DNA from 3 places in the Paenibacillus sp. FSL R5-0345 genome. Region 2 is predicted to be linked to each of the others. Evidence: riboswitches for the same ligand, from Rfam matches in the RefSeq annotation. Region 2 holds a riboswitch; each other region holds the start of a gene.

The links. A riboswitch is a leader RNA that binds a small molecule or an ion and turns the genes downstream of it on or off. The one in region 2 is predicted to bind cyclic di-AMP.
Region 1: it holds a riboswitch for cyclic di-AMP, as region 2 does, so the genes downstream of both, R50345_RS11065 (KamA family radical SAM protein) here and R50345_RS24875 (TrkH family potassium uptake protein) in region 2, are expected to answer to the same signal.
Region 3: it holds a riboswitch for cyclic di-AMP, as region 2 does, so the genes downstream of both, R50345_RS16140 (APC family permease) here and R50345_RS24875 (TrkH family potassium uptake protein) in region 2, are expected to answer to the same signal.

Annotation. Positions count from the first base shown of each region.
Region 1 is NZ_CP009281.1:2,581,206-2,583,410, reverse strand. Features, by position in the region: gene R50345_RS11070 (AraC family transcriptional regulator) at 1-962, shown strand, start outside; cyclic di-AMP (ydaO/yuaA leader) riboswitch at 1,011-1,154, shown strand; gene R50345_RS11065 (KamA family radical SAM protein) at 1,292-2,205, shown strand, end outside.
Region 2 is NZ_CP009281.1:5,657,328-5,659,532, reverse strand. Features, by position in the region: gene R50345_RS24880 (CPBP family intramembrane glutamic endopeptidase) at 1-701, opposite strand, end outside; cyclic di-AMP (ydaO/yuaA leader) riboswitch at 1,016-1,197, shown strand; gene R50345_RS24875 (TrkH family potassium uptake protein) at 1,332-2,205, shown strand, end outside.
Region 3 is NZ_CP009281.1:3,648,808-3,651,012, reverse strand. Features, by position in the region: gene R50345_RS16150 (DsbA family protein) at 1-92, shown strand, start outside; gene R50345_RS16145 (disulfide oxidoreductase) at 89-553, shown strand; cyclic di-AMP (ydaO/yuaA leader) riboswitch at 751-909, shown strand; gene R50345_RS16140 (APC family permease) at 1,033-2,205, shown strand, end outside.

The sequences.
Region 1 (2,205 bases), 3.1 Mb from region 2:
AACCGCTGCGTGAAATCGCCAGACTGGTAGGCTTCTCCGATGAATATTATTTCAGCCGCCGCTTTCGGCAAAAAACCGGAGTTACCCCCGGACAATATGCGCATCAGCGAGGTCGTAAGCTTACCGTCAAAGATTGGACAGGCCATGAAGTGGAGATTCCAGAGCAAGCGAGACGCATTGTCTATCATGGAGAGACACTTGGCGACCTTCTCGCACTAGGCGTGAAGCCCATCGGAGGAGATGAAGCATTCGTGCGGAACAGCGTCTATAAACATCGGCTTAAAAAGCTCGCCAATGTTGGTTTTCCGCTGGACCCGCAGCTGACCGCTTCACTTAATCCAGATTTGATTATTTTGGCCAATAGTGATGAAAGAGCCTATAGAACCGTTTCCGGCATCGCCCCGACACTCACCTTTGATTCCTTTGCACCACTCGAAAGTCGAATGCGAACACTAGGCAGCTGGCTCGGTAAACAACGCGAAGCCGAAGCGTGGCTGGAGTCATTTACAATCAAAAATGCTGCTATGTGGCAGCATCTTTACGAGACCAGTCTCCAAGCCGGAGAGACTGCCTCTGCTTTGGTCTATGACCACGGAAATCATCTGTATGCTATGGGAATGTCCGGATTCTCCACAGCGCTTTATGCTCCATGTGGTCTACAACCGACAGAGGAGATTCAAGCCATACTGGATGAAGAATTAGGGTTCGCTGAAGTTGATCCAGCGCGATTGCCTGCCTATACTGGAGATCATATCTTCATGCTCATTCCTGAGCGTCCAGACTCAAGGGCTGCTATGGAGCGACTACTAGACAGTTCACTTTGGAAAAGTATTCCAGCAGTACGTCAGGGACATGTTTATCTGCTCGACGGAAGCAAATGGAACTCTAGTGATGCGTTAACTCGGGAGAAGCTGCTAACGCTGCTACCTAAACTGCTCGGTGGAAGCCCCCCTAGTAATTGAAGGTGAATCTAGGATTCTCTTTTGACTTTTCAAAACTTCATGGGGTATACTTTACCTACGCTTAATTTCCAACTTTTACAGTTGAAAAGCGGGGGAACCAGTTAATTGGGGCGAATCATTGAGCATTAGAATGTAGGGTACCATCTTACCCGAGTCCGTCAGCTAACCTCGTCAGCAGTGGATGGGTCTGCTTTTCATGTTATTTACATAACCAGAGACCCTTGCTAAGGGTCTCTTTTTGTGTTTTTTTGGACCCTGCTGGCAGTAGATTGGCCTTTGACACTAAGGCTTCCTCTTTTCTCACACAAAGGGACAAAGGAGAGATGTAAGTGCAAAAGGTAAAGTACATCACGGATATTAACAAAATTGCTATGTTGTCTGATCTGGAAAAAGAGAACTTGAAAGAAATCACGGACAAATTTGTTTTTCGTGTGAATGACTACTATCTGTCTTTGATCAACTGGGACGATCCAGATGATCCCATTCGTAAACTGGTTATCCCTAACGAAGGTGAACTGCTGGAATATGGACGTTGGGATGCTTCGGATGAAGACACGAATTATGTGGTGCCGGGTTGTCAGCACAAGTATAAAACAACAGCATTACTGATTGTATCCGAGGTCTGCGGAGCCTATTGCCGTTACTGCTTCCGTAAACGCCTGTTCCGAAATGACGTGAAAGAAGCGATGTCTGATGTCTCTCCGGGACTGGAGTATATTGCAAACCACCCTGAGATTAACAACGTTCTTCTTACGGGCGGTGACAGTTTAATTCTCTCCACACCAAAGCTAAGATCCATTATTGAAAACTTAAGAAGCATTGAGCATGTCAAGATTATCAGATTAGGTTCGAAGATTCCCGTATTTAATCCGATGCGGATCTCTGAAGACGAAGAGCTGTTGGAGCTGATTCGTACTTACTCTACCGAAGACAAGCGAATTTATGTTATGGCGCATATCAATCATCCTCGTGAAATCACACCTGAAGCCAAAAAAGCATTTAAAGCCCTCCACAACGCTGGGGCAATTGTCGTAAATCAGACCCCCGTCCTTAAAGGCATCAATGATGATCCCGTTATATTGGGAGAATTGCTAGACCGACTCTCATGGGCTGGCGTAACACCTTACTACTTCTTCGTGAATCGTCCCGTTGCCGGAAATCGAGATTTTGTATTACCTCTTGAGCAAGTCTATCAAATTGTAGAAGAAGCCAAAGCCAGAACCTCAGGACTTGGCAAAAGAGT
Region 2 (2,205 bases):
CCGGCTTTAAAGCTGGATACCTGTTCGTCAGCGAAATCGAAATAATAGTGAAGCAAGGATTCGCCGATCTGAACGGAACGGTCAGTATACACGAGCCCATAGTATCCTGCATTCGATTCAATTTGCAGCTTGGCGGGATTTACATCCCATTCCTGAAGCCAGGGGCGGGCAAGATTTTCTTTTTGTGCCAAAGACAAGTCAGCACCCTTGTCCTCTTCTTTTGCACCAGTGGTTACATTGCTTGCCGATTCTGCAGATGATCCTTCTGCTCCTTGTGTGAAGGCGACAACTGCGCCAGTATACATATTGAGGTCAACGGAGATCAGTGGCTCTTGTTCCGCTGAAGGACTAAGTGTTACACGAAAGATGTCAAAAGGATATCGTTGATCCAATTTCTTTTTTGTATAGTCCTCCAAAAGCTTCTCGCGGGACATATAACCATAAAAGGAAGAATCCGTTTCATAAAGTACATTCCACTGATCGTTTGGTGCTTTGGTATAGTTTAACTTTTGTTCCGCAAATGATATCGCTTTGTCGCGGGCTTCCGCCTTACTGATGACGGTAGTATCTTCCCCGGCAGGGCTATTTAGCACCGAGGGGGCAATCTGAAACATAATAAATAGAATAAGACCGATAATGCCCGAGATGATGAGCCACTTGGAGAGGGCACGTTGCTGTAAGGGCTGGCCAACGGGATTCATGTAACGCCTCCTTGTAAACTGACAATGTTATGTTCCATTATAGTATTAGTGCCATGATAGTTACAAAAATCATCGTATATTTTTTTTATGGGTAATAGAGATATTATAGAATAGGAAACTGAATATATACCATGAATTTAAAGTGATCATTTCTTCATTTTTCATGAAAAACGATGCAATTGCAGGGAAAACACGGAAAAGTGATGAGAAAAGGCACTCCTTCTGGTACATCCTCTCCAAACCGCATTTTTCATATGAATCACCATTAATTGTGTCTTTGTGATTTATCGAAATAACAGATATAATTTGTATGCAATTGTATATAGCCGAATTTCAGGTGAAAACGGGGGAACCATAAGAAGTAATGAAAAGATGAGTATACGCCGTAAAAGGTGACTTTATTCATCAGGGGTGAATTTCGTTCTAGGAACGAATAGGGCAGCCTGCACAGTCCGAATCCGTCAGCTAACCTCGTAGGCTAATTTACTGCAGGAACCAAGGGTAGCATTGGTTTTCCAGTGCTTTTTTTGTTGGAATTCTTTAAATTAAGATAAGAGGGTGAGCATAGTGGCTTCACAGTTTCGCAGAGTTTCTGAATCAAAGTTTCTGAAGCTCTCTCCGCCTCAGATTATGGTGCTCGGTTTTGCATCGATTATTCTGATAGGAGCTTTGCTGCTTATGCTTCCCATTTCGAGTACGAGCGGGAATGCTGTGAGTTTTATTGATGCATTGTTTACTTCGACATCGGCAACCTGTGTGACTGGACTTGTGGTGCTGGACACCGGGACGACATTCACCTTTTTTGGAAAAACCGTGATTATGTTGCTTATCCAGGTTGGCGGCTTAGGTTTTATGACAATGGCCACCTTATTTGCCATGATGATGAAACGCAAAATCTCTTTGCGGGACAGGTTAATCCTACAGGAAGCCATGAACCAAGGTTCTATGGAGGGGATTGTTCGGCTGATCCGGAGAGTACTTATTTATTCATTAGTCATTGAGGGCTGTGCAGCGGTGCTGCTGTCCATACGTTGGGCGTTTGATATGCCGCTGGGAAAGGCCATTTATTTTGGGATATTTCATGCAGTGTCGATGTTTAATAATGCTGGATTTGATATTTTTGGGGATTTTCGGAGTTTAACCGACTATGTATATGACCCGCTAGTGAATATCGTGGTGATGTTTCTGATTGTCTCCGGCGGTATTGGTTTTATTGTCATGTCTGATCTGGTGGAGTTTCGTGTAAAACGTAAATTGTCTTTGCATAGCAAAGTTGTACTCTCTACCACGGCTGGGCTTATTGTTATTGGTGCTTTGGTTATTTTTATATTTGAATTTACGAATCAGCGCACACTGGGTAATCTTAATTTCGGCGGCAAAATATTATCGGCATTCTTCCAGTCTGTATCGCCCCGAACCGCTGGTGCCAATACGGTGGATATTGCCGGACTCCGGCAAGCCTCTCAGTTCTTTATGGTTATTCTTATGTTTATTGGTGCATCAC
Region 3 (2,205 bases), 2.0 Mb from region 2:
ACATCAATGGAGTAAAGACTGCGGATCCATTTAACATTGAAGCGATTTCAACTGAAATTAATGACGCCGCAAAAGCTGTGGAGGCAAAGTGACAAAGTTCCTATCTTTTTGCAAGCGTAACTGCCTGTATCTGGCCTGGTTCGTCTCTTTAGTTGCTGTTGCCGGTAGCTTGTATTTGAGCGAAGTATTGAAATATGAACCTTGTAAGCTTTGCTGGTTCCAGCGAATTTTCATGTATCCTCAGTTATTCCTCTTGGGAATTGCAACGTTTCGAGGGGATAAACGGATAATCCCTTATGTACTTCCACTAAGCTTGATTGGTGGCAGTATCTCGATCTATCACTATGCGGAACAGAAAATTCCTGCGTTAAGTAAAGTTCTTCCTTGTACAATTGGTGTTCCTTGTAATAAGGATTACTTGAACTTTTTTGGATTCATTACGATACCATTCCTTGCGTTAATCGCTTTTGCTTTAATTAGTATTTTACTTTGGTACGGACGTAAGGAAGAAGAAGTGATGGAGTTAGATACAGAGGAAAGTTTAGGATTTTGATTTTTTAACTTTAAGTGATCCGAAAAAATGTGAAAAGTGATTAAAAACACGATCCAGAGGGATAATTGAAGAGAATGAAAGAGAGCATCCAATAAGACGCTGTATTTGCGCTTACTGGATGTTTTTTCATTCTTTTTTCATTTTTTTCAACGCTTTACTGTAACCACTTTGTAGACTAATATTAGACCTTGTGAGAAGTTGAATATGCGCTGAATTTTCTTAGGAAAAACGGGGGAACCAAACTTGGCATTCGTGCCAATGGGGTGAATCGGAATGGGTCGATTGGACTTAAACCGTAGGGCTATACCACAGCCCGAATCCGCCAGCTAACCTCGTAAGCAAAGGTGGGATAATGACCATGCATAGCATGCGGATCATTTCCGTATGCTATTTTTAGTGTCTGCATTTATGAAATCCACCAATGAAAACAGCGCGCGGAATTTCCGTTTCAGCTCCCAAAGAAAGGAACTGTATCCACCATGGTAAGCAAGGTAAAACGACTATTGATCGGGCGTCCGATGAAGTCGAACGAACTCGATCATGAAAAGTTATCCAAGGTTAAAGCACTGGCTGTCCTGTCTTCTGATGCGCTCTCGTCTGTAGCCTACGGAACGGAACAAATTCTGATTGTACTAGTGGCTGCAGGGTTTACTGCCATCTGGTATTCCCTGCCAATTGCATTAGCCGTATTGGGCCTGCTGGCCATCCTGATTTTATCCTATCGGCAGACGATCTACGCTTATCCTCAGGGAGGCGGAGCTTACATCGTTGCCAAGAGTAATCTTGGTGTTCCGACAGGGCTTTTAGCAGGAGGGTCTTTGTTAGTGGATTACATTCTGACCGTTGCTGTTAGTGCGTCGGCAGGGACGGATGCGATCACATCGGCTTTTCCAAGTCTTCATAATCACACCGTTCTTATTGCAGTATCCGTTATTATTCTTCTTACTTTAATTAATCTTCGCGGAGTTACAGAATCAGCTTCATTCATCGCAATCCCAGTGTATTTGTTCGTGGTGTCGATTGTAGTGTTGATTATCTCCGGTATTATTAAATATGCAGCAGGTGGCGTGCATGCGAATGTCCCTGAAATTGGCGCTGCTGTTTCTAATGTTAGTTTGTTTCTACTATTAAAAGCCTTCAGTTCTGGCTGTTCGGCTCTTACGGGTGTAGAGGCTGTATCTAATGCTATTCCAAACTTTAAAGCACCTGCAGAAAAGAATGCAGCCAAGACCTTAATGGTCATGGGAGTTATACTTGGATTTATGTTCACAGGCATCACACTCCTGGCGTATTGGTACGGCATAGTGCCTGACGAAAAGGCCACAGTTGTTTCTCAGATCGCTGAATCGACCTTTGGTCGCGGAACTTTATATTTTTTCATTCAAGGTATCACAGCAGTAATTTTGTTCTTGGCGGCAAATACGGCATACTCAGCGTTCCCGCTGCTTGCATTTATGTTTGCAAAAGATAAATATATGCCGCATGCTTTTATGGTTCGTGGTGACCGTCTAGGCTTCTCCAATGGTATTATTTTTCTAGGTGTTCTGTCAGCACTGCTTGTAGCTGCATTCCACGGAAATACAGAAAGCCTGATTCCTCTTTATGCGGTTGGTGTCTTCATTCCATTCACATTGTCACAGCTAGGAATGATG